Regions from separate parts of the Mesorhizobium oxytropidicola genome, predicted to be linked through region 4. Evidence: riboswitches for the same ligand, from Rfam matches in the RefSeq annotation. Region 4 holds a riboswitch; each other region holds the start of a gene.
The links. Region 4 has a riboswitch for cobalamin ahead of AC0V8S_RS18740 (CbtB domain-containing protein). Riboswitches for the same ligand answer to the same signal wherever they lie in the genome.
Positions count from the first base shown of each region.

Region 1: linked by a shared signal. The riboswitch ahead of bluB (5,6-dimethylbenzimidazole synthase) and the one ahead of AC0V8S_RS18740 (CbtB domain-containing protein) in region 4 are both predicted to bind cobalamin.
Region 2: linked by a shared signal. The riboswitch ahead of AC0V8S_RS27315 (DUF1636 family protein) and the one ahead of AC0V8S_RS18740 (CbtB domain-containing protein) in region 4 are both predicted to bind cobalamin.
Region 3: linked by a shared signal. The riboswitch ahead of AC0V8S_RS02030 (aromatic ring-hydroxylating oxygenase subunit alpha) and the one ahead of AC0V8S_RS18740 (CbtB domain-containing protein) in region 4 are both predicted to bind cobalamin.

Region 1 covers NZ_CM149692.1:6,024,193-6,031,265, reverse strand. The annotation lists gene AC0V8S_RS30380 (GNAT family N-acetyltransferase) at 1-444, shown strand, start outside; partial or broken gene AC0V8S_RS30375 (MFS transporter) at 470-1,692, opposite strand; partial or broken gene AC0V8S_RS30370 (TetR/AcrR family transcriptional regulator) at 1,813-2,422, shown strand; gene AC0V8S_RS30365 (hypothetical protein) at 2,519-3,502, shown strand; partial or broken gene bluB (5,6-dimethylbenzimidazole synthase) at 3,658-4,167, opposite strand; cobalamin riboswitch at 4,288-4,467, opposite strand; gene AC0V8S_RS30355 (histone deacetylase family protein) at 4,589-5,515, shown strand; gene AC0V8S_RS30350 (exodeoxyribonuclease VII small subunit) at 5,519-5,770, shown strand; gene AC0V8S_RS30345 (DUF2277 domain-containing protein) at 5,869-6,135, shown strand; gene AC0V8S_RS30340 (pirin family protein) at 6,176-7,073, shown strand, end outside.
Region 2 covers NZ_CM149692.1:5,430,667-5,437,739, forward strand. The annotation lists partial or broken gene AC0V8S_RS27295 (phosphatidate cytidylyltransferase) at 1-822, shown strand, start outside; gene AC0V8S_RS27300 (FecCD family ABC transporter permease) at 848-1,897, opposite strand; partial or broken gene AC0V8S_RS27305 (ABC transporter substrate-binding protein) at 1,897-2,842, opposite strand; gene AC0V8S_RS27310 (ABC transporter ATP-binding protein) at 2,890-3,678, opposite strand; gene AC0V8S_RS27315 (DUF1636 family protein) at 3,675-4,142, opposite strand; cobalamin riboswitch at 4,165-4,370, opposite strand; gene AC0V8S_RS27320 (substrate-binding domain-containing protein) at 4,628-5,617, opposite strand; partial or broken gene AC0V8S_RS27325 (ABC transporter permease) at 5,689-6,739, opposite strand; gene AC0V8S_RS27330 (sugar ABC transporter ATP-binding protein) at 6,739-7,073, opposite strand, start outside.
Region 3 covers NZ_CM149692.1:432,020-439,092, reverse strand. The annotation lists gene AC0V8S_RS02045 (serine kinase) at 1-1,017, opposite strand, end outside; gene AC0V8S_RS02040 (PqqD family protein) at 1,051-1,482, opposite strand; gene AC0V8S_RS02035 (FAD-binding oxidoreductase) at 1,625-2,719, opposite strand; gene AC0V8S_RS02030 (aromatic ring-hydroxylating oxygenase subunit alpha) at 2,740-3,987, opposite strand; cobalamin riboswitch at 4,103-4,303, opposite strand; gene AC0V8S_RS02025 (DUF680 domain-containing protein) at 4,795-4,992, shown strand; gene AC0V8S_RS02020 (DUF680 domain-containing protein) at 5,066-5,275, shown strand; gene AC0V8S_RS02015 (DUF680 domain-containing protein) at 5,347-5,586, shown strand; one part of gene AC0V8S_RS02010 (IS630 family transposase) at 5,599-6,204, opposite strand; one part of gene AC0V8S_RS02010 (IS630 family transposase) at 6,206-6,544, opposite strand; gene AC0V8S_RS02005 (ABC transporter ATP-binding protein) at 6,735-7,073, opposite strand, start outside.
Region 4 covers NZ_CM149692.1:3,753,795-3,760,867, reverse strand. The annotation lists gene cobO (cob(I)yrinic acid a,c-diamide adenosyltransferase) at 224-838, opposite strand; gene cobU (bifunctional adenosylcobinamide kinase/adenosylcobinamide-phosphate guanylyltransferase) at 840-1,355, opposite strand; gene AC0V8S_RS18745 (CbtA family protein) at 1,348-2,151, opposite strand; gene AC0V8S_RS18740 (CbtB domain-containing protein) at 2,167-2,346, opposite strand; cobalamin riboswitch at 2,380-2,577, opposite strand; gene AC0V8S_RS18735 (aromatic ring-hydroxylating oxygenase subunit alpha) at 2,709-3,878, shown strand; gene AC0V8S_RS18730 (MFS transporter) at 3,882-5,075, opposite strand; gene AC0V8S_RS18725 (heparan-alpha-glucosaminide N-acetyltransferase) at 5,285-6,283, shown strand; gene AC0V8S_RS18720 (methyltransferase family protein) at 6,280-6,756, shown strand; gene AC0V8S_RS18715 (MerR family transcriptional regulator) at 6,763-7,073, opposite strand, start outside.

The sequences.
Region 1 (7,073 bases), 2.3 Mb from region 4:
CATGAACTTGTCGCCCATCGACCCGATCCTGTTGCGGACACGCCTCAGCAGAGCGCCGCGCGACTGGCCCGCGACATCGGCCATTGGGACAAGCATGGCTTCGGCCGCTGGGCGGTCGAGGCCGATGGAAAGCCGGTCGGCTTCGGCGGCGTCACCGTATCGGCGGATTTCGACGGCCTGAACCTGTCCTACCATCTCCATCCGGAGAGCTGGGGACATGGCTATGCCACGGAACTGGTCAGGGCGGCGCTGCGTGCAGCGTTCGGTCCTCTGCATGCCGACCGGGTTGTTGGCCTCGCCCGTCCTGCCAACCCCGCATCACGTCGGGTGTTGGAGAAATGCGGCTTCGCCTTCGAGCGGGAGGTGATGTTGCACGACGCGCCAACAATGCTTTTTGCGCTGGCACGACCGCACTGGATGCGGATTTCCGATCCTGCCGCATAGGGCGGCACGCCCGGCCCCGAGCGCGCTATTCCGCGGGAACGGCAGCCGCCTCGCAGCCGTCCAGGTCGCATTTATGGGTAACCAGGATGCGCTGGCCGAGCAGCACGGTGGCGAGCGCAATCGTGCCTGATGCCACAGAAACCCAGAACCCGTTCTGGGCGCCGAACGTATCCACCACCGCGCCGGCGGCGAAGAGCCCAGCGCCATGCCAATGCCGATCCCGGCGGTGACCCAGGTGATGCCCTCGGTCAGCATCGCTTCCGGCACATGCCGTTCGATCAGGCCGAAGGCCGTGATGAAGGTCGGCGAGATCGCCACGCCGCTGATGAAGACGGTCAGCGCCAGAAGCGGCACGCTGCTGGCGGTGAGCGGCAGCAGCGTGCCGAGCGCGACCAGGGCGACCGCGATGGCCAACTGGCGCTGCAGCGGCGCTTTCAGGTTGAGCGCGCCGACAATGATGCCGAGCACGAAGGACCCCAGCGCGTAGACGCCGATGACGAGGCTGGCGGCGCCGGGCTGGCCGAGTTCCTTGGTGATCGCCACGGTGCTCACTTCTGTCGTCGCAAAGGTCGCGCCGATGAAGATCAGGGCGAAGGTGATGATCTGCACCGGCCGGAGGCGGATCGCCGAACCGCCCGAGCCATGGCCCGCCGGGCGCACTTGCGGCTCGGTCGATCGCTGCAGGATGAACGCCGTCGAGCCCAAGGCCAGGAACAGCGTGCTCGCCAGCATGCCCGCTTCGGGAAACAGGGCGGCACTCAGGCCCACCGACAGCGATGCTCCGGCGATGTAGACCAGTTCGTCCGCCGCCGATTCGAAGGCGAATGAGGTGTTCATCTCCGGTCGGCCCCGGAAGAGCTCGGTCCAGCGCGCGCGCACCATGGCCGGCATGCTGGGCATGGCCGCCGCCAGCAGCGCCGACACGAACAATGTCCAAGTCGGCCAGTCCTGATTGGCCGCGGCAATCAGCGTGATGAACGCGAGCACGGAGATGATTGTCGTGGGCACGACAACCCGCGTCTGGCCCAGGCGGTCGACCAGCCTTGATATTTGCGGCGCCAGGAAAGCGTTGGCCAACGCGAATGTCGCCGAGACAGCGCCCGCCAGCCAGTATTCGCCGCGCGTCTGCGACAGCATCGCCACGATGCCGATCGGAGCCATGGCGATCGGCAGGCGCGCCATGAAGCCGGCGGCTGCAAAGCCCTTGGCTCCAGGGGCGCGGAAGATTTCCGAATAGGGGTTTTGCATGGCAGTTCCTCGACAAAGGGCGATCTGACAATTACATACGAAGCGTATGAGAAATAGATAGATCATACGTGGCGTATGTCAATTGGCATACGAGACGTATGTGGATAGGGCCAGACGGAAATGCACAGACCCCGCAAGGAAATGATTGCCGAGACGCGCGCCAAGCTGATCGCCGCGGCCCGCCAGGCCTTTGGCACGATTGGTTATGCTGAAGCGTCGATGGATGATTTCACCGCATCCGCCGGACTGACACGCGGCGCGCTCTATCACCACTTCGGCGACAAGAAGGGGCTGCTGGAGGCGGTTATCGCTGAAAATCGACGCGGAAATGGCGGCCCGGGTGAATGAGGTTGCGTCGAGAGCGCCGACCCGCTGGCAACACTTCGTCGACGAATGCACGACCTATATCGAAATGGCGCTAGAGCCAGAAATCCAGCGTATCATGTTCCGGGATGGTCCGGCCGTGCTGGGCGATCCGGCACAATGGCCGAATGCCAGCGCCTGCGTTGGCTCAATGACCGGTCATCTGACCGCGCTGCAGGGGGAAGGGGTGGTCGTCCCGGGCGTCGACCCCGAGACCGCGGCACGGCTGATCAACGGGGCGAGCAGCCAGGCAGCGCAGCGGATCGCCAATTCGAACGACCCCGAAGCGACGTCGAGAAAAGTGGTGGCGGCGTTCAAGCAACTGCTGGAAGGTCTGCTCAGAAAACCAGCTTCGCAACAGAACTGAAATCCCTGTCGGGCGCTCCGCTGGCCACTGCTTACGATTGACAATCTTCGGGGTGAGCGCATCCTCAGCAGCCATCTCTGAGGGGAGATTCGGAGCATGTGGGATTTCGATATCGGCAGGTCGGTGTCCATCATGATGCGGACCTGGCCTTTCATTGTCTTTCGCATGATCATCTATTTCGGCATCACGCTGGCCTATATCGTGGCGACCGGCGCCGGCGCCTCCGTCGGCTATGGCGTCGGCCATATCTCCACCGATCCCGATGGACCGATGTCCTTCGCCCTGTGGGGCGGGGTGGTCGGCTTCGGCATCGTCTCGATCGCCGTCTACTGGATCCGCGAATACATCCTCTACGTCGTCAAGGCCGGCCACATTGCCGTCATGGTCCATCTGATCGATGGCCGGGATGTTCCCGACGGCCAGAACCAGATCGCCTATGCCAGGCAGGTCGTGACGGAGCGTTTCGCCGAGGCCAACATCCTTTTCGTCGTCGACCAACTGGTCAAGGGCGCCATCCGCGCCATCACCGGACTGCTCGGCGGCATCGCCGCCTTCCTGCCCATTCCGGGCCTGAGCGGCCTTGTTTCCTTCATCAACACGGTGATCCGCCTGTCGCTCACCTATGTCGACGAGATTATCCTCGGCTACAACATCCGCATCAATTCGTCCTCGCCCTTCGAGACGGCGCGCCAAGGCGTCGTGCTCTACGCCCAGAACGGCAAGACCATGGTCAAGAACGCCGTCTGGCTGGCGGTCATCATGTGGGGCGTGTCGTTCGTCATCTTCCTGCTGATGCTGGCTCCGGCCGCCGCCATTCTGTTCCTGATGCCTGGGCAACTGGCCGGCTGGGCCTTCGTGCTGGCCATCGTCTTCGCCTGGGCCTTCAAGGCAGCGTTCATCGAGCCTTTCGCGATTGCTTGCCTGATGCAGGTCTATTTCAAGACTATCGCCGGCCAGGTGCCTGATCCGGCCTGGGACGCCCGGCTGGCCGAGGCGTCGTCGAAGTTCAGGGAGTTGAAGGACAAGGCACTGGCCTCCTTCGGCGGCTCGCGCTGGGGCACGGCCGGCGCAACGCGCTGATCGGCGGGCGCGCAGGCGACTGTGTTGAGGTGCGCCACAGCTGACTTGAGCGGTGCCTCGCCTTGCCCGCAAAAGGTCTCGCTCATGATCAGTTCGGGCAGCGGCAGCCGCCGGCCCCAGCCATGTGTCTCAAGGTCGGGTTTCGGCGCGAACTCGGAAACCCGGCCGACACAGAGATAGGCGATCGGCGTTACATGCTCGGGAATGGACAGCAGGCTTTTCAGCGCTTGCGGCTCGATGATGCTGACCCAGCCGACGCCGATGCCTTCGGCGCGCGCCGCCAGCCAGAAATTCTGCACCGCGCAGACCGTGCTGTAGAGATCCATTTCCGGATTGTGCCAACGCCCCAGTGGCGAGCCTTGCGATCGCTGGCGGTCGCAGGTGATGCAGACATTGAGGGCGCTTTCGCAGATGCCTTCGAGTTTGAGCTTGCGGTAGAGCGCCTGTCTTTCCGCCTCGATCGCCGGCAGTTCCTGTTCGCGCGCGGCCAGGAACAGGTCGCGCACCTCCGCCCGTCGCGCGACGTCGCGGATGACGATGAAATTCCACGGCTGCATGAAGCCGACCGATGGCGCATGGTGCGCGGCAAGCAGCAGCCGTGCCAGCACCTCGTCGTCGAGCCCTGTGGGCAGGAAATGGCTACGCACGTCGCGCCGCGTGAACATGGCGCGGTAGACGGCATCGCGCGCAACCTGGTCAAATCCGTCGCCCATAGGAGCGGTCATGGTTTCCGGCATCGCGTGTCCCCTTGCGATTGCAATCCATGTCCTCCGCCTGACCATGCGGATGACGATGCCTGCCAGGCCGGTCTTCTGGCTCGGGATCAACCCGCGTCCGGTGCCTTCCCGTCATCGACAGTGGCATTTACCGGCGCGGTCCCCCTCACAGCGTTGGGCACGCCACGGAATTCAACCGTGTTCCCGATTCTCCCGCTTACAGCGGGCACCAGGCAGTGTCTGCGACCTTACGCTGAAGCGCTGGCGGCGCCAATCCCCGCAGCGACGCCAATGGACGCAGGCGCGATTTTCCCCAGCGATCGAGCCGCAATGCATGGCCATCGCAGCGCCGGGGCACTAGATAGGGAGCATGACAACCCGTCTCTACACCCATCCGATCTTCCTCGAACACATCACCCCGCCCGGTCACCCCGAGCGGCCGGACCGCTTGCGCGCCATCGAGCGCGTGCTCGATGACGAGACCTTTGCTGCGCTTGATCGCGTCAAGGCGCCGGAGGGCGATGAAGCGACCATCCTCTACGCGCATCCCGCCGATTTCGTCGCCCGCGTGCGCGCCGCCATTCCCGAAGAGGGCCTTGCCCGTATCGATGCCGACACCACCGCGAGCCCAAAGAGCTGGCAAGCGGTGATCACCGCGATCGGCGCCGCCAACGCTGCCGTCGACGACGTCTTTGCCGGCCGCGCCGACAATGTCTTCGTCGCCGCCCGTCCGCCCGGCCACCATGCCGAGAAGACCACTGCGATGGGCTTCTGCTTCTTCAACACAGCGGCGATTGCCGCCCGCTATGCGCAGAAGAAGCATGGCGCCGAGCGCGTCGCTGTCGTCGACTGGGATGTCCATCACGGCAACGGCACGCAGGATATCTTCTGGGACGATCCTTCGGTGCTCTATTGCTCGACGCACCAGATGCCGCTCTATCCCGGCACCGGCGCGAAGAACGAGACCGGCGCCGGCAACATCGTCAACGCGCCTCTGGCGCCACAGACCGGCGGCGAGGTGTTTCGCGATGCCTTCCTGTCGCGGGTGCTGCCGGCGCTCGACAATTTCGCGCCCGATTTGATCATCATTTCGGCCGGTTTCGACGCGCATCACCGTGACCCGCTGGCCGAGATCAATCTGACCGAGGATGACTTCGACTGGGCGACCGGCCAGCTGATGCAGCGCGCCGCGCGCCACAGCGGCAACCGGCTCGTCAGCCTGCTCGAGGGCGGCTACGATCTGCAGGGACTGGCATTTTCGGTCGCCGCCCATGTCGGGCGACTGATGAAAGGATGAATGATGGCTGCTGAGACCAACGAAGACGTCAAGGCGATGAGCTTCGAGCAGGCACTCGACGCACTGGAAAAGATCGTCGATGATCTGGAGCGTGGCGACGTGCCGCTCGACCAGTCGATCAAGATCTATGAGCGCGGCGAGGCGCTGAAGGCGCATTGCGATCGGCTGCTGAAGGCCGCCGAGGACAAGGTCGAGAAGATCAGGCTGTCGCGCGACGGCAAGCCGGTCGGAACCGAGCCGCTCGACGCGGAATGAGGCGCAAGCCGTTCACCGAGTTTTGGACATCATCGTGTTTGAGGATAGAGTTCGTCGCCGTTGATATGGCGCCTTGGACAAGAGGAGATACGGAAGCGATGTGCAGAAACATCAAGACCCTGTTCAATTTTGATCCCCCGGCAACCAATGACGAAGTGCGCGACGCGGCCCTTCAGTTCGTCCGCAAGCTGAGCGGAACGACACGCCCGTCGAAACAGAACCAGCATGCGTTCGACCACGCCGTCGAGGCCATCGCGGCATCGGCGCGCGAACTTCTCGATTCACTCGAAACCCATCAGCATCCGCGCAATCGCGAAGAGGTGGCGGCCAAACTGCGGGCAAAGGCGGCGATCCGCTTTGCCTGATGCGGCCAAAGCGGTCCACGACCGCTGACAAGGAGAGTTCATGAGCTTCTTTCCCGGGAAAGACCCTGAAGCCGGCGACGCCTTCACCAGCGACCAGATCGAGCTGATGGTCATCCCGAACGCCAAGGACATTAGCGGCTTCGAGGTCCGTCGCGCTTTGCCGACCGCCAAGAGGCGGCTGGTCGGGCCCTTCATTTTTTTCGATCGGATGGGCCCGGCGATCCTGCGCGGCGGCCAGGCGATGGATGTCCGTCCGCATCCGCATATCGGCCTGTCGACGGTGACCTATCTGTTCGACGGCAAGATCAGGCATCGCGATTCGCTCGGCACGGAAATGGTGATCCAGCCCGGCGACGTTAACCTGATGACCGCCGGCCGTGGCATCGTCCACTCCGAACGCACGCCCGAGGAGTTGCGCGGCGCGCCGATGTCGATCTCCGGCCTGCAGACATGGCTGGCGCTGCCCGACGGCAAGGAGGAAGTGGCGCCGGTGTTCGAGAACACCGCGGCCTTGCGGCTCCCCGAAATCGACGCCGAAGGCGTCCGCAGCCGCATCGTCATCGGCGATTTCCAGGGGCTGCGCTCCCCGGTGCGGGCCGATACCGAGACGCTCTATGCCGATCTCAGGCTGACGCCTGGCGCCAGCGTGAAAATCCCGGCGGATGCCGAAGAGCGCGCTATCTACACGCTCGAAGGCGAGGTTTCGATTTCAGGCGACGTCTTTCCGGCCGAGCGACTGCTGGTGTTCCGGCCCGGTGACGAGATCGTCATATCGTCGCAAACCGGTGCGCATTTCATGCTGTTCGGCGGCGCCTCGCTCGGTTCGAAGCGCTACATCTGGTGGAATTTCGTATCCTCGTCCAAGGAGCGCATCGAACAGGCCAAGCAAGAATGGAAGACGGGCCGCTTCGATATCGTTCCTGGAGATGAGGAAGAGT
Region 2 (7,073 bases), 1.7 Mb from region 4:
GGTCAATCTCACCCAGCGCATCAACGCCTGGTGGGTGATGGTGGCGCTGATGACGGTCGCCTTCTTTTCGGCCGCTACGGGCTGACCATCCTGTTCGCGCTGATCTCGTTTGCGTCGCTGCGCGAATTCGTGACGCTGACGCACACGCGCCGCAGCGACCATTGGGTGCTGCTTGGCATGTTCGGCATCATCATCCCGTTTCAATACTGGCTGGTGTGGACCGCCTGGTACGGGCTCTTCGTCATCTTCATTCCGGTCTATTGCTTCCTGCTGATGCCGGCCATCACCGCGTTGCATGGCGACACCGAGCGCTTTCTCGAGCGGATCGCCGCGCAGCAATGGGCTGTCATGATCTCGGTCTATTGCGTCAGCCATGTTCCAGCGCTGCTGACGCTCGACGTGCCGGGCTTCGAAGGCCGCAACCTGTTGCTGATCGCCTTCCTGATCATCGTCGTGCAAGGCAGCGACGTGCTGCAATACATCTTCGGCAAGCTGTTCGGAAAACACCGTTTCTCGCCAACCGTATCGCCGTCGAAAACCTGGGAAGGCCTGATCGGCGGACTGGTGTCGGCGAGCCTGCTCGGCGCGCTTCTGTCGTTCGTGACGCCGTTCTCGCCGCTGCAGGCGGCTTGTGTCGCCTTCGTCGCCTGTTCGATGGGTTTTCTAGGCGGGTTGGTCGCCTCGGCCATCAAGCGCGACCAGGGCGTCAAGGACTGGGGCCATCTCATCGAAGGCCATGGCGGCATGATGGACCGTACCGACAGCCTGATCTTCGCCGCCCCGATCTTCTTTCACATCGTGCGCTATTTCTGGACGGTCTGAACCGGCAAGCTCTGGCCTAGCGCGCTCAGAGCCGGTTTCGCACGACCAGCGTGACGACGAAGAAGGCACCGAGCGAGCTGGTGATGATGCCGATGGGCAGTTCCTGCGGCGGCAGCAGGGTTCGCGCCAGAAGGTCGCTGGCCAGCAACAGCACCGCGCCGAACAACGCGCAGCTGGCGATCAGGCGCAGATGCAAGGGACCGGCCAGCGGCCGCGACAGATGCGGGATCATCAATCCGACAAAGCCGATGACACCGGCGACCGAGACGAGAATTGCCGTCGAAAAGGCGGCAACGAGAAACGTCGTCCTGCGCATCCGCGCCACCGGCACGCCAAGGCTTTCTGCGGCACTTTCACCGGCCAGGAAGGCATCCAGCCTGCGGTGGTTCCACAGCCCGTAAACCGCAATAGCGCCGGCTCCCAAGGCGCCCAGCCAGACATTGTCCCAGCGCGCCAGACCGAGCCCGCCCATCGTCCAGAACAGCACCGAATGGGCGGCGCGCTGGTCGCCGGCAAAGACCAGATAGTTGGTCAGGGCGGTGAACAGGAAGGAGACGGCAAGGCCGGCGAGGATCAGCCGTTCCGGCCCCTGCCCCCGCACCCGCGCGACCAGCAGCAGGACAATGCCGGCGGCCAGTATACCGCCGGTGAAGGCGGCGACCGGCAAGGTCCAGATGCCAAAACTGTCGCCGAACACGGTGATGACGGAAACCGCACCGGCAGCGGCTCCCACCGACAGACCGAACAGGAAGGGATCGGCAAGATCGTTACGGGTCACCGTCTGCAGCAAGGCGCCTGTTATGCCGAGGCCGCCGCCGACACAGACCGCCAGGATGGTGCGCGGCAGCCTGAGATCGACGACGATCTTGCCGACCGGGCCCGACACCTGGTGCCCGTTCAGCCCGACGGCATGGCCGAGCGAGGCGATGACGTCGGTCAGCGGGATCAGTGTCGATCCATAGGCGATCGACATGAGCACGAGGGCGACGACCGCCACCGCGCCCGCTGCCATGGCCAGCGCAAATCCCTTGTGCCCTGAAAGCGCGCCGGATTTATGCCCCGGGGCAAGAAGCATCAGAACGCTTCCGGATGCATCGCCTTGGCGATCTTGGCGATCGCCTCGATGTTTGCCGGTCCGGGCGTCAGTTCAGCATAGCGGAGCGCCACGAAGCGCTCGTTCTTGACCGCGTCCGTCTCTTTCATGGCCGGATGCGCTTTGAGGAAATCGAGCAGTTTCTTGTAGCCGCCGCCATCCTGGTAATCGAGCAGGATAAGGAATTGCGGATTGCGCGACGCCACCGTTTCCCAGTCAGTATTGCCCCAGCTGGTGTCCATGTCGGCCATGATGTTGTCGCCGCCCGCGGCAGTGATCATGGCGCTAGGAATAGCGAATTTTCCGGCGGTGAACGGCTTGTCCTCGCCTGAGTCATAGAGGAACACCCGCGTCCCCTTGGCATTGCCGACCTTGGCGGTGATATCGGCCAACTGCGCCTTCCAGCTGGAGACGGCTTTTCCGCGTCCGCCTCCTTGCCGAAGATCTTGCCGAGCTTTTCGACGTCGCCATAGAGCAGGTCCATCGAGGCGGCGGGGCGGTTCTTGTCGAGATGGACGCAGCTTTCGGTCAGCACCAGCGTCTTGATGCCGTGCGGGGCGAGCGTGTCGGGCGTCACGTCGCCGCCCGGCTTCATGCCATAGTACCAGCCGGCGAAGAAGAAATCGGGCTCGACGGCGACCAGGTTTTCGAGCGTCGGGTATTTTGGCGCCAGTTCCGGGATGGACCCCTGCTCGGCCTTGAATTCGGGGCCGACCTTGTACCATCCGGTGATGCCGGTAGGCCGACGATCGATGGCTGCAACTTCAGTGCGAAGGCCATCTCGGCCATGTTGAGATCGTGGATGACGGCGCGCTTGGGCGGCGCGTCGAAGGTCAGAGGCTTGCCGCAGCTGTCGACGGTGACCGGGAAGGCGAAGGCCGTCGAGGCCAGCAGCGAGAAGACAAGCGACAAGACGAGACGTTTCACGGATTTTGCTCCTTGATTGAACAGTATCGGATGAAGGATAGGTTTGATCAGGACAGCGGCGCGGCACGGTTCGGAACATCGAAGACCGTGAGTTCGCGGTCCTCGGTGGGATGGCGCAGGCGAAACACGTCGACGCCGAAAATCTCGCGGATCAGCTGTTGGGTCAGCGCTTCGCGCGGTGCAGCCAGCGCATGCAGCCGCGCTTCGTGCATCACCGCGACCCTGGTGGCGAAGGGTGCCACCAACGCCAGATCGTGCAGCACCGCGATCACCGTCATGCCGAAGCCGGCCACGAGTTCGAGAAGCTCGCCGCGGGCGCGCGGGTCGAGATGGTTGGTCGGCTCGTCGAGGAACAGCACTTTCGGTTGCTGTGCGATGGCGCGCGCAAGCTGGGCGCGCTGGCGTTCGCCGCCCGACAGCGAGCCGATGCTGCGGCCAAGCAGCGGCAACAGGCCGGTTCGGCCCAGCGCGTCGACGACAATGTGGCGTTCCTCGCTCTTGCGCCTCAGGCCCGCATGCGGAACGCGGCCGAGTTCGACATAGTCGATCACCGCCAGCCTCGGGTCTGGCTGGTCGGTCTGGCCGACGACGGCGATGTGAAGCGCGCGCTCGGCGGTCGAGATCCTGTCCAGGTGGCGCCCGCCAAGCTTCACCTCGCCCGCAGTTGGCCTGAGCATGCCCGACAGCATGCGCAGCAGCGTGGTCTTGCCGGCGCCATTGGGGCCGATAATGGCAACGCGATCGCCTGATGCCACCGACAGGCTGACGGCGTGGACCAGGTCGCGGCCATTCGCCATCGCGCAGAGGTCGTGCGCTTCGAGAAGCGGCATTGTCATCGGCTGTCACCCGCAAACTTGGCCGGGCCGGGGATACGGGCCAGCGTCTTGCCCGCCAGTCGCGGCGGACGTTGTCCGGAATTGCACCAGCCGTCAGCGAGCGAGGCGTATAGCCTTGCAAATCGCACGAGATCACCGGCGTCGGCCTCGGCGTCGATGGAGCCGAAAAGATAGGAAGCCTTGCCCGGCGCCTGGAAGGCCACCGTCAGCGGCCGCGCGCAGCCCGCCATGCACTCGACGCCTTCGATCGTGAAGCCATGCGCCACGGCGGGTTCATGATGGGCCGAGAGCCGGGAGCGCAAATCGGCGCACAGGCTTTCGCCCGACCTGATGCCGGTCGGGACGTCACGGCAAAGCGTGCACACGATGATGCGATGATCGATGGAGCCGTCCAACTTTCCGTCACTTTCCAAAACTGGCGACGGAAGGATGTTGGCGAGCCGGCCGACAAGACCGACGTCCACGTTTCCTCCCGGCACACCCCGTCCGGTCAACTCAGTGATGGCAGGTCTCCTGGCTCGCGGGTCTCGGCGCAATCCTGCCTTCCCAGCCTTGCCGGCCAGTGGCATTTCGGATCTTGCTCACCGCTTACAGTTGCGGGGGCAGCCACGGTCTCGACCTTTGAGGGTCTCACCGTGTTCCCTTTTCACCCCTTGCCTTTCGGCGCGGGGACCATCACCGGGCAATCGTAGTTTTGCCCCGGACGCATCGCAACGATTCTTTTCGACCGAGCCTGTCACCATCGTGGCACCAGCAGCCTGCGACCTCGTCAGAGAAGGCGCATACAACATCTCCGTCTGTTATGTAATAACAGAACTGTTAAAGACATATCCTCTGCCGCTGTCAATCCCTTGCCACCACCCTTCGAGTGCCGGAGAAGGTTGCGAACGTAGACAGGGCGGGTTCGCGTGAACCCGCCCTGGATCGGATGGTCTACAGGCAGACGGGCTTACTTCCCCGCCAGCGCCTTCGCATTCTCAGCCGTGATCGCGGTGGTCTCCACCGTTACCGTCGCGTCCACCGAAGTGGCGCAGTCGAGCAGTATCTTCTTCGACATCTCGATCGCTTCCTTCGCACCCGTCGGATAGGTGAAGGTCGCCGCCCAGTCGCCCTTGGCGACGGCCTCGATGCCGCCGGCCGGGCCTGGCAGGCCGTCGGTGCCGATGATCTTGACCTGCTTGCCAGCTCCCTTGGCGGCAAGCAACGCGCCGGCCGCCATCATGTCGTTCGAGGCGTAGAGCACCTTGATATCGGGATGCGCCTGGAGCATGGCCGAGAAGGCGGTCTGGGCTTTGTCCGGCACCCAGTCGGCGGCCTGCTCGGCCACGACCTGGATCTTGGCATTCTCCTTGACGCCGTCCTTGAAGCCGTTCAACCGCTCCACTGCCGGCGTCGAGCTCGGCAAGCCTTCCAGCACCGCCGCCTCGCCGCCGTCCGGCAGCAAGGTCTTGGCGGTGTATTTTCCGGCTTCGAGCGCGATCTTGTAATTGTCGCCGCCGATGAAGGCAGTGTAGTCCTTGCCGGGATCGCCGACCGTCTTGCGGTCGAGTTCGATGACAGGGATGCCGGCATCCATGGCGCGCTTCACTGCCGGCGTCAGCGGTGCCGCCTCGAAGGGCGAGATCAGCAGCAGATCGACTTTCTGGGTGATGAAGTTGTCGACCTGCGAGGTCTGCGTGTTGACGTTCCCGGCGCCGTCGGCGATCTGCAGCGTAAAGCCCGGCACCGCCTTGGCGGCCGCCGTCAGCTCGTCATTGACGTGCTGGCGATAGGGCTCGGCATTATTGGCCTGCGAAAAGCCGATGATGAACTGGCCGTCCTTGGCGCAGGCCTTGACCAACGGTTCGGCAGCCTGGGCGGCTCCCGCGATGCATAGGCCGGCGCCTGCCAGAAGCACGGCATGAAGCGTGCGCCTCGTTCCTTTTCTCATGGTCTTCATACTCACTCTCCTCCTTGTCGGGCCGGGGGGCCAGATCTTGGTTTGACTTCGACTTTTGTGCCGTCTTCCTCCTAACGACCCAAACCCTCGCGGCGGCGAACGAGGGATTGAAGCACTGCCGCCAGCACGATGATCGCGGCGGTCGCGAGCAACTGCATGGCGGGCGTGATGTTGTTGAGCTGCAGGATATTGGCGAGCGCGCCGAGCATGATGGTGCCGGCGACGGTGCCCACCATCGAGCCGGCGCCACCGAACAGGCTGGTGCCACCGATGACCACGGCGGCGATCGCGGTGAGTTCGTAGCCCATGCCGTCATTGGCGCTGCCGAAATTGAACTGGCCGGCATGCACGATGCCGGCAAGAGCGGCGGCAAAGCCGGTGATGGCATAGACCGAGATCTTCACCATCGATACGGGCACGCCGGAAATACGCGCCGCGCGCTCATTGCCGCCGACGGCAAAGACATAGCGGCCGAAGCGCGTGGTGTTGAGCACGATCGTCGCGATCGCGGCAAAGACGATGAAGACGATGGTGGCGACCGGCACGGTGTTGTTGAACAGCCGCTCGCCGAGGATCGCAAACACCGGCGGTGCCAGGCCCGGCCCGTCGCCATAGGAAATGTTGATGTACTGGTTGCCCGACACGACCAGCGCCAGGCCGCGCGCCGCCTGCAGGCCGGCGAGCGTGACGATGAACGGCTCCAGCCGGAACCCGGGTGGAGATGGTGCCCTGGATCGCGCCAAAGACGATGCCCATGACGAGCACCGCGAGGATGGTGGGAATGAGCCCGAAACCGCCCGAGATCATCATCGATGCCGTGACGACGCTGGACAGGCCGAGCACCGCGCCAACCGACAGGTCGATGCCGGCGGTGATGATGACGAAGGTCATGCCGATGGCGATGATGCCGGTCTCCGACACGGCGCGCACGATGTTGGCGATGTTGTCGGGGTCGAGGAACAGGATCTGGCCATGCCGGCGCGGTGAGAAGATGATGCCGCCGATCGCCACCACGACCAGGCCGATCAGGCTCTGGAAGCGCACCACCAAAGCGAGCGGATCGCGATGCACCGGTGCCGCAGCAACCGGACCGCTTGCCTCCGAGATCTTCTGTTCAGACATCAGGCCTCCCTGCCATTTGCCGCGTCAAGCACCGTGTGCTCGTCGACGCCGCCGATGAATTCCGCCACGTTGCGCCCTTCGCGCAGCACCACGATCCGGTCGCACAGACCGATCAGCTCCGGCATCTCGCTGGAGGCGACCAGGATGCCGAGCCCTTGCGCCGCCAACTGCCTGAGCCGCGCGTAGATTTCGCCCTTGGCACCTACGTCGACGCCGCGAGTCGGCTCGTCGAGCAGCAACAGCCGGGGATTGCCGAGGATCTCCTTGGCCAGCACCACCTTCTGCTGGTTGCCGCCGGACAGGGCGCCGACAGCGATGTCGGGATTCTTCGGCC
Region 3 (7,073 bases), 3.3 Mb from region 4:
AGTGCCGGCGATCTCCTCGGGATGCGTTCCCAGGGACAGACGGTAGCTTGGCAGCTGGCGGGTAAGATCGCCGAAGAAACGGAAGCCGCTTTCGCGCTCCCCCGGCATCTGCATGATGCCCGACGGTGCCAGTGCAATCATGGCGTCTCGACGCGACACTGGCACAATCGAACTCGTCTCGCCACCGCCGATATGTGGCACCACCAGCGCAACGATGTCCAGCGCTGCAGGCACCGGCCGGGGCGCGATGTCGGCAATGTGAAACGTGTGCTTGCCCTGCCAGTTCAAGGGGCTCTCGATCATCAGTCGCTGCTGCAGGCCCAGCCGTGCGAAACCTTGCGGGTCCTGCTTTAGTGTTGAAAACAGCGGCCGCGCGGTCACGCCGCCGGCGAGATCGATCAGCACATAGTCGTCGCCGACGCTGTCGAGCCCGTTGAGCAGGCCGGCGGCGACGGTGCCGGATTTGCCGGCGCCGCCCGCGCCGGCGAGCAGCACGCCCTTGCCATTGGCGCCGAGCGTGCCGGCATGGGTCAGCCGCATGCCGCGCGCCGCATATTCCCAGTGCAGGAAGGCACGCAGCGGTGCTGTCGGCTCCCAGGGCGGAAAAGCATCGGGCGAGGTCATCAGTTGGACGCCAATGCGGCGCTCCGGATCGTAGACCTGCCAGAAATCCAGATCGTGAAAATAGTGGCCACGCAGTTCGGCCCCGGCGAGCCGTTCGGCAAAGCCGTATTCGGTGAAATGCGCGTCGCCCCATCGCGCCGGCTCAGGGATGCCGCCAATGCCGGGATGAACGGTGAAGATGCGGCATGTCGATGGCTCCGCCAGGTCGTCCTCTGCCTCCACGAAGGCGTGGCCGAGCGCCTCGGCGAGCACACCGGGAGCGACATGCGCGATCAACTCCAGCCGGGGCAGGCGGATCGTCCGCGCGGCCGGATAATATGCAGCGGCATCTTCAGCGGCGGTGATGAGATGCCGGGCGTAGTCCGGCAAGGTTTCGAGCGTGACGCGCGGCATCCTGCGCCCTCTATCTCAGACCCACCCGGCTCGTCAGGATGCCTGCTTGACCGCCGGCCAGCCGAGGGGTTCCTCGACCTCGTGGATGGGGTCCACGATGATCAAATCGGCGAGGTCGTCGTGAATGCTCACATGGAGCGGCTCGCTCGTGGCGGCAAGCTCGGCAGGCAACTCGCCCGGCAGCGGTTGCGCCGCCGTTTCCGAAGGCACCAGCAAACCCAGTTCGAGCAATTGCGATATGAAGTGTTCGAGTTCAGCCGCGCCGAGTGTCGAACCGCCGGCGGTCAGCCCGATCAGGGCCTGTGCATCGACCCCGGACGAGAGCGCCTGCCAGACCCCGCTGCCGGAATCGGAAAAGCCGAAATATTTGCCGTTGGCAAGGTTGAGCACCACGGCCTCGCCATCGAAGGATTCGAAGACGATGTCCCTGCTCGCAACCGCATAGGCGTCGCAATCACGTGTCATTGTTGCCCCGCTTCGCAATCCCCGCCCACCCGCAGGATCGCGTCCACTGACAACGCCTGTAAACGCTCGGTTCTTCGTTGGCAAGGCAAGCGGTGCCGGCAAGGCGCCGGCCATTCTGGGACCGGCTGGGAGCGCGAGCCGATCACGCCTCGATTTCGAGCGCCGACAGCGGCTTCGAGCAACAGGCGAGGATGAAGCCGTCATCGATCTCGTGATCGAGGATGCCGCCATTGTGGCTCATCTCGACAGCGCCGGAGACTTTCTTCACCTTGCAGGTTCCGCACAGGCCGAATTCGCAGGCTGCGGGGATCCGCACGCCCGAGGCGCGCGCCGTCTGCAGCACGGTCTGGCCGGCGACGCATTCCGCGTCGACGTCCGAAAGCGCGAAGCGGATCGGTGTTGCGGCTTCGACGGGAACAGCCACACTGTCCGGCGCAGCGAACGGCGCCGGGATTTCCTCCACCATCGGTGCGGCAAAGCTCTCCTGGTGGTATTTCGTCATGTCGAAGCCGGCGGCGTCCAGCATGCCGCGCACGGCGCGCATGAAGGGATCCGGACCGCAGCAGAAGATCTCGCGTTCGCGGAAATCGGGTGCCAGCAGCGGCAGCCGGATGGCGTCGATGCGGCCCATATGGCCGTACCAGCCCTCGCGGCTCGACCGCTCCTCGATCATGAAGCCGAGCGACAGGCCCGGCATATGGCCGCCGAGCAGCTCGAGCTCCTTGCGGAAGATGATCTCTTCGGCGCGCCGGGCGCAATTGACGAAGCCGACGTCAGTCCATGGCGCGCAGTCGTTCAGCCAACGCAGCATCGACATCATCGGCGTCACGCCGGAACCGGCCGAGATGAACAGATATTTGGCCGCCGGGTGGCTGTGCAGCGAAAAATCGCCCGCCGGCCCGTAGGCCTTGACGTGCGACCCGGGCACCAGGTGATCGAACATCCAGCGCGTGCCGATGCTGCCGGCCTGCGCCTTCACCGTCACCGCGATCGAGAACGGCCGCGACGGTGACGACGACAGCGTATAGGTGCGCATCAGCGGCCCGTCCGGCGTCGGCAGTTCCAGCGTCACGAACTGGCCCGGCTTGTAGCGGAACCAGGTCTGGTTGTCGGAGCGGAAGGTGAAGGTCTTGACGTCGGGCGCCTCGTCGCTGACGCCGATCACTTCCAGCACCTGCAGCCTGTCGTTCCAGGGCGCCATCTGGTCGAGATGGCGATAGAGGCCAAGATCCGTCATCGCATTCATCCCTCAACCTCTCAAGCAACGCTGCGCAGCGCCGGCCTGCCGTCGTCGGCAAGGCGCGGGCCGATGAAGCGCGCATACCAGTCGACAAACTGGATCACGCCGCCCTCGTGCAACTCGGAATAGGGGCCGGGCTCATAGGCCGGCGACAGGATGCCGAAGGCGTTCTCCTCGACGATGCGGCGATCCTGGTCGTTGGTCTCGGTCCAGACATGGGTGAGCTCGGCAAGATCGTAGTCGACACCTTCGACCGCATCCTTGTGCACCAGCCATTTGGTCGTCACCGCCGTTTCCGTCGCGCTGATCGGCAGCACGCGGAAGGTGACGGCATGGTCGATGAGGATATGGTTCCAGGTCGTCGGGTAGTGATAGTGCATCAACGTGCCGATGCGGTCGGCCGAGACGCTGTCGGAGAGGTTCTTCTTCACCGCCCGCTTGCCGTTCATCGTGTAGCTGACCGCCTCGCGCAATAGCGGCGCCCTTGTGGCGCGGTATTGCCCGGCCGGGTCGATGCGGAACTTGCTCGGCAGGCCGGCCGCCTCGCATTTGGCCCAGTGCGCCAGCATCTCCGGATCGCTGTCGGCGCCTTGCACGCCGGTCACCGTCGGGGCCTCCGGGAAGGTCTTGCACAGCTCCGGGTGATTGCCCGCGCAATGGTAGCACTCGCGGTTGTTTTCCCAGACGAGCTTCCAGTTGCCCTTCTCGACGATCGTGCTCTCGAAGGCGATCTTTGCTTCGCTCAAGCGGTGCGGCTTGAGATAGGGTTCGATCATCGCCCGCATCGGCGCGAAGTCCGCCGGCTCCTTGGCCAGGCAGATGAAGATGTGGCCGGCCACGCTTTCGCAGGCGACCGGCTTCAGGCCGAACTGGCTCTTGTCGAAACCATCGGCCATCTGGCGGGCAAACAGCAACCTTCCGTCCAGCTCATAGGTCCACTGGTGATAGGGACAGACCAGTTTGGCGGCCATGCCCTTGTCGGTGTTGCAGACGCGGCTGCCGCGATGGCGGCAGGAATTGTGGAAGGCATTGATCTTGCCCTGCTGATCGCGCACCAGCACGACCGGATAGTCGCCGATCTGCACGGTGATGAAACTGCCGGGCTTCGGCAGTTCGCAATCATGGCCGATGAACAGCCAGTCGCGATACCAGATCAGCTCCATGTCGAGCTTGAAGAAATCGGGATCCGTGTAGAAGGGCTGCTCGAGTGAGAAACCCTCTCTGCGGCTGTTCAAGAGCCTCAGCATATCGTTGCGCGCATCCATGTCCTGTCCTCTTCGTTCAAGGACTGACTATGGTGGTGATTGAGGAAGGATCGACCGCACGCCGGCTCGCGCCGGATATGCAGCATCCGCCTCTTGACCGCCCACCGCGATCAGTCGAGTTCAACTATCTCGGGCTGGTTTCCGGGCTCTGGAGTGTCCTTGCGGACGGTCGCGACACCTTCCCAGGCTTTCGCCCAGTGGTCTCCCGTTGCGACTTGAACTCCACCACCGTTGCGGGGGCAGCGCCGGACTTTGACCGGCTTCCCAATTCTCCGCCCCGTCGTCACGAAGCGGCACCTGAGATGGCCTGATCTAATCACGACAGCGTTTGCGACATCGGCATGAAAGCGACATCGCATCCATGTGGCGCGACACGCATGCGAAACGATCGGGTCAAGGCGGCAGTCACGAAAATCGTCGCGGTCACGGCTGTACCTGCTGTCAGAATCGACCCGGAACGGGCGCTAAAAAGGTTAACGGTATCGAAAAGTAACTATTAGCAGATTCTAAAATCGAACCGAACGGTTCGTTTCTGTTGACGGTGCGTGCAGGACGGTGTGAACGCTGAGGCTCCGATACAGTTGGTGATCGCAGCGCTGGTTTGCCTAACAGTTTGATATCAAATACAAAAATATATGGCCAGGAAGGCCTTGGCACAATTTCAAGTGGTGGATTCTTGGTCCACACGGAACAACTTCGTGATTGGAAACGGCTGGCTGGTTTTCCCACATCGGGGCTGTCCGAACGACGCGATTTTAATCCCAAGACACGCCGCTAGACGGACAGAAAAATACTGGAGTGCCCAAAATGAAAAAGATTGTTCTCACTGCCGCTGCCCTTCTGGCCATTTCCGGCAGCGCCTTCGCTGGTAGCGACCACTATGGTTCGAATGCCGCTGCAGCCGCGGCTGTCGACAGCCAGCACACCGCTTCGACCAAGAAGTCGGAACCGGCTGCTCAGGCGCCTGTTCAGGGTGCTGACCGCAACCTCTTCGGCAACAACTAACAGCCGATCCCGGCCAATGGCGGGTTTTTCGCCCGCCGCTCCGGCCGACCTCAAGAAATTCAGGAGACCTAACATGAACAAGTTCATCATTGCTGCCGCCGCCGTTCTGGCCATCTCCGGCAGCGCTTTCGCCGGCAGCGACAACTATGGCTCCACCGGCGCCAACCAGGCTGCCGCTGCTTCGAACGACAGTCCGTACACCGCTTCGATCAAGAAGTCGGCTCCCGCCACTCAGGCGACTGCTCAGCAGGGCGCTGACCGCAACCTTTTCGGCAACAACTAACAACCGGTTCGCAGCGGGACGGCGGGCACACCCGCTGTCCCGGCGAAATCCAGAAATTCAGGAGACTTGAAATGAAGAAGATCATCCTTGCCGCCGCCGCCGTTCTGGCCATCTCCGGCAGTGCCTTCGCCGGCAGTGACAATTATGGCTCCAATGCCGCCAACCAGCCTGCGGCGACCTCGGTTGACAACTCGCGTACGGCTTCGATCCGCGGCAACGGCTCGCCCGTCTACAAGCTGCTCAATTCGTCGGGCGACGCGCAGAAGTCCGCGCCTCAGGGCAGCGACCGGAACCTCTTCGGCAACCACTAGAGCGGTTCGCATTTAGGTTGACTTGTATCCGGCGCTTTCGATGTAGTTGTTACATTCATTTGAGGTGACGACGTCGAGGGTGCTGGCGATGGCGCTGTGTACGGCCTGGATGCTTCGCTTGGCGGCACGTCGCATGCAGTGCTTGAGCTTGGCGAAGAGCTTCTCGATTGGATTGAGATCTGGACTGTAAGGCGGCAGGAAGAAGAGCCGCGCACCGGCGGCCCTGACGATGTCGCGGACGGCTTGGCCCTTGTGAGATCCGAGATTGTCGAGAATGACGATGTCACCCGGCTTCAGGGTCTTGATGAGTTCGGTTTCGACATAGACACGGAAGGCCTGCGCATTGATGGGTCCGTCAATGACCCAAGGCGCCTCTACCCGATCATGCCGCAGTGCGGCGATGAAGGTCATCGTCTTCCAATGACCATATGGCGCGTGAGCCATCAGCCGCTTGCCGCGCACACCCCAGCCGCGCAACGGCGCCATGTTGGTCTTGACCCACGTTTCATCCAGGAAGACCAGGCGCGTTGGGTCAATGCGGGTCTGATAGCGCATCCATTGCGTCCGCCGACGCATCAGCTTTGGCTTGAGTTGCTCAGCCGGCAGAACGGTTTTTTTTAAAACTCTTGCCCTCGCGATGCAGGAAGCCACCGACGCTGGCAGGGTGGATGATGAGACCCCGGTCAGCCAGTGCGGCCGTCAATTCATGAAGCGTTATGTTGGCATCCCGCTCGACCTCGCTCAGGACGAAGGCACGATGCTCCCCGTCAATCAGATAGGGTCGATGACCGCCCATCTTGCCGGGTGCCGCACTGCCCAGCCGACGCTTGCGCGCCGCCCACTTGATCACGCTCGAAACTGCCACCTTCAGTGCCGCGGCCACCTCTCGGCTCGTCTCGCCTTCTTCAAGGCGAGCCAACGCCCGTTCCCGCAAATCCATCGAATAAGGCTTGGCCATCTGTCCCGACCTCCAACGGTCAGAACATCGAATCTGATTTGCTCAGTCTTGGGAATCCCGATTCAGACAAAACGCGAACCGCTCTAACAGCCGAAGCCAACATTCCAAAAAAGAGCGGCGGGCCTGGCCCGCCGCTCTTTTTGTGTCGCCTCGACCCAGCAGGACTCTCGACCCAGCAGAACTGGCGGCCTCAGGCCGCTTTTGCTTCCGGCTTTAGCAGCGCGAAGGAATGTCCGTCCGCATCGAAGATATGCAGGTCTTCGGCATTGGCGCTCAGCCGCAGCGTCGAACCGCGCTTGACCTCGACATTGCCCGGCAGCTTGGTCACCAGCGGCAGGTCGGCACGGCCGATGTCGACATAGACCAGCTGGACCTCGCCGAGCTGCTCGACATAGTCGACCGTTCCCTCGAACAGATAGTCCGCGCCGGTGGCGACCATGAGGTCTTCCGGCCGCACGCCGAAGCTTACCGCCGCACCCTTGGCCGAGGCTGGCGTCGAGATCGGCACGGTCGCCTTGCGCCCGCCAAC
Region 4 (7,073 bases):
AAGCCGAGACGGAGTGGGGGTCGACCAGCTCGGCAGTCGCGTTTTCGCACCCGCCGGGTCGCGCTTGCCTGTCTGAGACCGCGCGTTCGATAACCGCCTTCCCCCAATCCGTCGCTGCTTCGCAGCGCCACCTTTCCCCCCTCCGGAGGGAAAGGAAGGGAGCCCCGCTGGGAGCGTTTGGCGACCTGACTTGAACGCTTACCCACAAAGGGGACAACAGATCTCAAAACTCGATCCCCTGCTGCGCTTTCACGCCCGCCGAAAAATGGTGCTTGGTCACGCCCATCTCGGTGACCAGATCAGCGGCCTCGACCAGCGCCGGCTTGGCGTTGCGGCCGGTGACGACGACATGCAGGCCTTCGCGCCGCGCTTTCAGCGCCGCAACCACCTTTTCGAGATCGAGATAGTCGTAGCGCAGCGCGATGTTGAGCTCGTCGAGCACGACTAGGCTGATCGACGGATCGGCGATCAACTCCAGCGCCTTGGCCCAGGCAGCCTCGGCCGCCGCGATGTCGCGCTTCAGATCCTGCGTCTCCCAGGTAAAACCCTCGCCCATTGCATGCCAGACGACGCGGTCGCCGAAGGCAGCAAACGCATCCTTCTCGCCGGTGTGCCACTTGCCCTTGATGAACTGGACGACGCCGACGCGCTTGCCATAGCCGAGCATTCTGAGCGCCAGGCCGAAGGCGGCCGTGGTCTTGCCCTTACCCGGGCCGGTGTTGACGATGAGCAGCCCCTTCTCGACCGTTTTGCTGGCCACCTCGGCGTCCTGCACCGCCTTGCGCTTGGCCATCTTGGTGCGATGGCGTTCCTCGTCCTTATCGTCGATGTCGGTCATGTCATTTCACCTTGAGCGGCAGCCCCGCCACCATCAGCAGCACCGTATCGGCGATCGCCGCGACCTGCTGGTTGAGCCTTCCGGCATCATCGCGAAAACGGCGCGCCAAGGCATTGTCCGGCACGATGCCTTGCCCGACTTCGTTGGACACCACGAACCAGGGCCCGCGTGGCCGCGACAGCACATCCGCCAGCCGCTGGCATTCGGCTCCAACGTCGTGATCGGCCAGCATGTGATTGGTCAGCCACAGTGTCAGGCAGTCGACCAGCACCGGCTGGTTGTCGGGCAAGGCCTCGAGCGCGCCGGCGAGATCGAGCGGTGCGTCGATAGTCATCCAGCCCTCGCCGCGCCGCGAGCGGTGCAGCGCGATGCGCTCGCGCATTTCGCTGTCGTAGGCCTCAGCCGTGGCGATATAGGCCCATGGTGACGGCAACGCCGTCGCCAGGGTTTCGGCATGCGCGCTCTTGCCGGAGCGCGCGCCGCCGATGATGAACGTCAGCTTGTTGCGATCAGGCAAAGCTGTCGCGCAGGCTGGTCGCGGTGCCGGTGAAGCGTCCGCGCACCACGCCGACGACGGCGCCGAGCACCAGCCAGAACACCAGGTTGGTCACCGTCACCGCCACCACGAACTGGTGATGCAACCCTTCCGGAATCGCCGTCTCGAAGCTGTCGGGCTGTGGCGCGCCGACGATGTGCGGGGCAACGATCAGCGCCACGGCAAGGATGGCGAGCGGCAGTGACTTGCGGAACGCGATCAGGCCGAGACCAGCCGCGGTTGCCGCCACCGTTGCCCACCACCAGATCTGGCGCGGCAAGAGATCGGCCGCCGGCATGGCCGGCAGTTCCGGCGGTAGGCCGAGACCAGGCGCCAGCGTGAACACGGCAAAGCCGGCCAGGCCCCAGAATACGCCCTGGCGCCAATTGCCGATGCCGCCGGCGAATTCCGAAACCGCGACCAGGATCAGCGCGAAGCCGATGCCGGTGACGATATTGGCAAGCACGCTGAAGGCGAAACGCTCGAAACCGTCTGCCGGCGCCCAACCCTCGTCTTTCGCCGGAGCAGTCACTTCAGCCGGGGCCGGCGCCGCAGTGCTCATGGCATTCCCCGCCGGGGCGGCCGTACTCATGGCAGTGGTATCCGCCGCGGCCGGGGCCGCGGCATGGTCGTGCTTATGGCCGCCGCCGGCCTGTTCGTAGACTTCCGCCTTCAGGATCAGCGGCACAGTGGCATAGGCCTGCATGCAGGCGAGGATGACGCCGGCCACGAGCCCTGCGATCGCCGCGATGAACACGACGTTGCGAAACAGGTTCATGATGTCAGATCCTGGTCAGTGGCAGGGAAACGCCATCGAATGGCGATAGTCGTGAGCCGCATTGTGGACCGCATCGATATGCGAAAAGCCGACAAAGCCCATCACGAAAATGCCGAGAAACGCAGCGAGCGCCAGCTGCATGAAGCGCGACTGCGAGGAGACGGAGGCGCCGAGGGAGACGGAAGCGGTATTCATATCTTGTCCTTTCACCCTCCACCCGAGGGCCTGTCAGTTTTGCCGTCGTCGGCAGGTCTCCTGGCTCGCGGATCAGCGCCCTTCTCCACCTTCCCGAAGACGAATCTTCAGTGGCATATGGAGAGGACTACCGCACACAGTTGCGGGGGCAGCCACGGCATTGGGCAAGAATTTCGCCCGCACCGCATTCCCTCTTGGCTCCAAAACGGAACCGACGACTGCATGACTATAGGGAAAATCACGACACGCGGCAAACCAAATTCCGCCGGCAAACAGCGCGATTGCGCCATGCCGTCGCGAGGCGCGACAATTGACAATTCTCCTGGCCGGGTGTCGGCTGGCATCTTCACTGGAAGCCAGCCATGCAGCCCATTGCCAGCGAGCGCGCCCCCTACAACGGCCTGACCCAGGCCGAACCGACGCTGCCTTCATCGGCCTATTGGGATGAAGCAGCCTATCAGCGGGATCTCGATGCCATCTGGTACAAAAACTGGCTGCTCGTCTGCCGCGAGGCCGATCTCGCCCAGCCGCTTGCCTTCCGCCGATTCCGCATCGGCACGCAGGACATCCTCGTGCTGCGCGACGACACCGGCGCGCTGCGCGCCTTCCACAACACCTGCCGGCATCGTGGCTCGCAGCTGTGCCAGGAGAGCGAGGGCCGGCTGAAGACCAGGCTGATCACGTGCCCCTATCATGCCTGGTCCTATTCGCTGCGCGGCGACCTCGTGCGCGTTCCGTCGAAATCGCTGCCGGACGGCTTCGACAAGGCCGACCATCCGCTCTACCGCGTCGCGCTCTCGGTGTGGCGCGGCTTCGTCTTCATCAATCTGCAGGAATATGCGGCGGGCTCCGCCCAGGCATCCTTCGACCCTGCCTCCGGCAATCTCGGTAACTGGCCGCTGGAAACGCTGGTATCAGGCCATGTGCTGCGCAAGGTGATGCACTGCAACTGGAAGATCTTTTGGGAAAACTTCAACGAGTGCCTGCACTGCCCGGGCGTGCACAAGGACCTGTCGCGGCTGGTGCCGATCTATGGCCGCGGCCTGATGAGCCGGCATGACGATCCCGAATGGACGCGCCACGCCGACAATGACGCGCCGGAATTTTCCGGCGGCCTGCGCGCCGGGGCCGAAACCTGGTCGTGCGATGGCCAGGCGCATGGGCCGGTCTTCTCCGGGCTGACACCAGCCGAACGCACCGCCGGCCAGACCTACGCCACCAGCCTGCCGTCGATGTTCATCGTCGGCCATGTCGACTATGTCAGGACCGTGCGCCTTGTGCCGCTCGGTCCCGAACAGACGGAGCTTGTCGCCGAATGGCTGTTCGCGCCCGAGGCCCTCGCCGTGACCGACATCGACAACATCGTCGCCTTTGGCACGCAGGTGCTGGAAGAGGATGCGGCGATCTGCGAGGTCAATCAGAGAGGCCTGCGTTCGATGCGTCACACAGCCGGCGTGCTGATGCCCGAGGAGTACGACCTGCACCGCTTCCACAACTGGGTGCGCGAGCAGCACGCGGCGCTTTCTGCCTGATCCTCACAGAGACTTTGGCAGATATCGCCACGTGACAAAACCGCAAACCGCCGCCAGCAGGCCGAGCGTGACGAACACCGAGCCCAGTCCGAAGAAGGCCAGCACCACCGAATAGACCAGCGGCGGCGTCAGTTCGGAAAAATCGAGATAGGTGCGGTAGACCGCCGCCATCTGCGCCCGCTCATAGGAGCGCACCGAGCGCATGAAGGCAGTCGAGCCCAGCGCGTCGAGCGCGATGGTGAAGAAGGCGCCGCACAGCAGGAAAGCGCCGGTGAGCAACGGCACGCTCTCGCCGACCGTGCCTGCCGCAAGAAGCATTGCCGACATGGCGAAATAGGCAAATGTCGTGGTGCGCCGGCCGCCAAAGCGCTTGCCCGCCTTGCCCCAGAAGATCGCCATGAACAGCAGCGCGTTGCCGGCCGAAACCAGCAGGCCGCCCGCCAGCTTGCCCTCGCCTGTGATCACCATGAACAGCGGCCCGTAGACGAAGAACGTCGTCCAGAAGCAGGAGCGGCCGAAGGCGATCAGCCAGGCAAGCCTCAATCTGGGCTGCGCGACGAAGCGGCCGATATTGGCGAGCGGATTGGCCGGCCGTGTCTTGCCGGGCCGGATCGACGGGTTGTCGCCAAGCCGATAGGTCCAGAACAGCGGAGCCAGCGCGAAGACCGCCACCGCACCATGCGCGGCATAGATGCCGAAGCGCGTGTAGAGGAAGATGCCGAGCGTCGGCCCGCCGGTCCAGGCGAGCATCGACCACGCCATGCGCAGCGATTCGGCCTGCATGAAGTCGGTCTTGCGGATGTGGTCCATGATGTAGAGGTTGAGCGTGATCGAGAGCGCACTAGCGCCCATCACACGGCACAGCATGCCGGCCAGTTGCCCGGCCAGCGTGTGGGTAACGAAGAACAGCGAGCCTATTGCAAGGAGGCAGGCGCCTGCCGTGTAGACCCAGCGCCGGGCAAAGCGGCGGATCAGCATCGGCATGAACAAGGTCACGGACAGGCCGAGCAGCGCCACGATGGTGTAGAGGATCGAGACGATCTGCTCATTGTGCAGAATCTCGTAGGCCTGGATCGGGATGACACTCGACACCGTGGCGCGGGCGAAGGATTCGACCGCGTAGAGCGAGGCGAAGGTGCGCGCATCCGCGGCCTTGAGGGCCGGAAGCCAGATCGGATGGCGGACATGGGTGGACATTGCTTCCCCAAAGCAGAATCACCGGCCAAATCTGCCGTGGTCGTTCCCGGACGATTAAGAGGAAACCGACGTGTAACCGGCGAAAAGCGAAACCGGTCAAAGGCTTCCCGGCTCTGGCCTAAAGCGGCGCTTGATCCGATGCCCCGGCCTTCTTCTGTCCCGTCCAACCGTGATAGTCCTCAGGCGGGGCTGAATCAGATCGCGAGACCATGACCATCCATACGCCGACCGCACCCGTTCCGGAGCCATCAAAGCGCATCGTCGCCATCGACATTGTGCGCGGCATCGCGCTGCTGGCCATGGCGAGCTACCATTTCACCTGGGATCTGGAATTCTTCGGCTACACCGATCCAGGCCTCACCGCTTTTGGCTGGTGGAAGATCTACGCACGCTGCATCGCCTCGACTTTCCTGTTCCTGGTCGGCGTCAGCCTGTACCTGGCTCACGGCCAGCAAATCCGCTGGAACGGTTTTTGGAAGCGCTTTGCAATGGTTGCCGGTGCCGCGGTCGCCATTTCGGTGGTCACCCGCATCGCGACGCCGGACGGATTCATCTTCTTCGGCATCCTGCACGAGATCGCGCTCGCCAGCCTGCTCGGCCTCGCCTTCCTGTGGCTGCCGGCCCTGCTGACGCTTGTCGTTGCCGCGCTCGTGATCGCTGCGCCCGTCTATCTGCGCTTCGAGGCCCTGGACCATCCCTGGCTATGGTGGATCGGCCTATCGGCGACCAATCCACGATCCAACGACTATGTGCCGCTGTTTCCATGGTTCGGCGCGGTGCTTATCGGCATCGGCGTGGCGAAACTCACTTCCGCCTCCGGCCTGCGAGCGCGTCTGGCGAGCCTTGCGCCCGGCCGCTGGGCCAATCCGCTGCTCTTCATCGGCCGCCACAGCCTCGCCTTCTACGTGATCCACCAGCCGTTGCTGATCGGCTGCGTCTGGCTGTTTTCGCAAGTCATGCCCGCCCAGGTCGAAACCCCGCAAGTCAATTTCCTGAAAACCTGCCAGCGCTCATGCGAGCAGACGCGCAACGCAACCTTCTGCACCAGCTATTGCAGTTGCATGCTGACGACGATCGAGGGCGAGGCCACGCTTGATCGGCTTGAGAACAACGACCAGAGTGCGGAATTCCGGGCGCATCTGGGCGATCTGGCCGCCAGCTGCACGGCCCAGACCGAGGACAAGATGGACGAGGGAGGAACGCAATGACCGAACCCCAGCCGAAGCCCGGGGTGATACCGTGGCCGCCGGTGATCTATATCACCGCCATCGCCATCAGCGTCGCCCTCGGTCTTTTCTATCCCCTGCCCTGGATCGGCGACCTTCTCGGCGACCTCCTGTTCGCCGCCGGCTGGGTGGCACTGTTCGGCGTCGCGGCACTCTGGTTCACTGCCATCCGTACCATGATCAGGGCCAGGACAACGCTTAACCCCAACGCAGTGCCGGATCACCTCATCACCACAGGTCCTTTCGGCATCACCCGCAACCCGATGTATCTCGCCAACACGCTGCTGTTGATCGGCGTCGCCTTTGTCTCGGGGATCGTCTGGTTCCTGCCGCTGGCGTTCATCGCCGCCTTCATCACGCAGAAGGTCGCGATCGAGGGCGAGGAAAAGGTGCTGGCGGCGAAGTTCGGCAAGAAATACCGCGACTACGCCAAACGCGTGCGGCGCTGGATTTGAACAGCGTTACGTGTTGACGCCAAGCTCCACCAGCCGCTCCACGCAGGATTCCTCAGCCTGGTCGAGCTCGGCCAGCGTCTCCTCGAGGTCGCGACGTTTCTGGCGCAGGTCCTCGCGCTTTTCCTCGATGCGCTTGATCATCAGCTTGAGCTGGCCAACCTCGCCGGGCGGCTCCTTGTACATCTGGATGATTTCGCGGATTTCGTTGATCGAGAAGCCGAGCCTTTTGCCGCGCATGATCTGCCGGATGAGATGGCGGTCGGACGGACGAAACAGCCGCGTGCGGCCGCGCCGCACCGGTTGCACCAGCCCCTCAT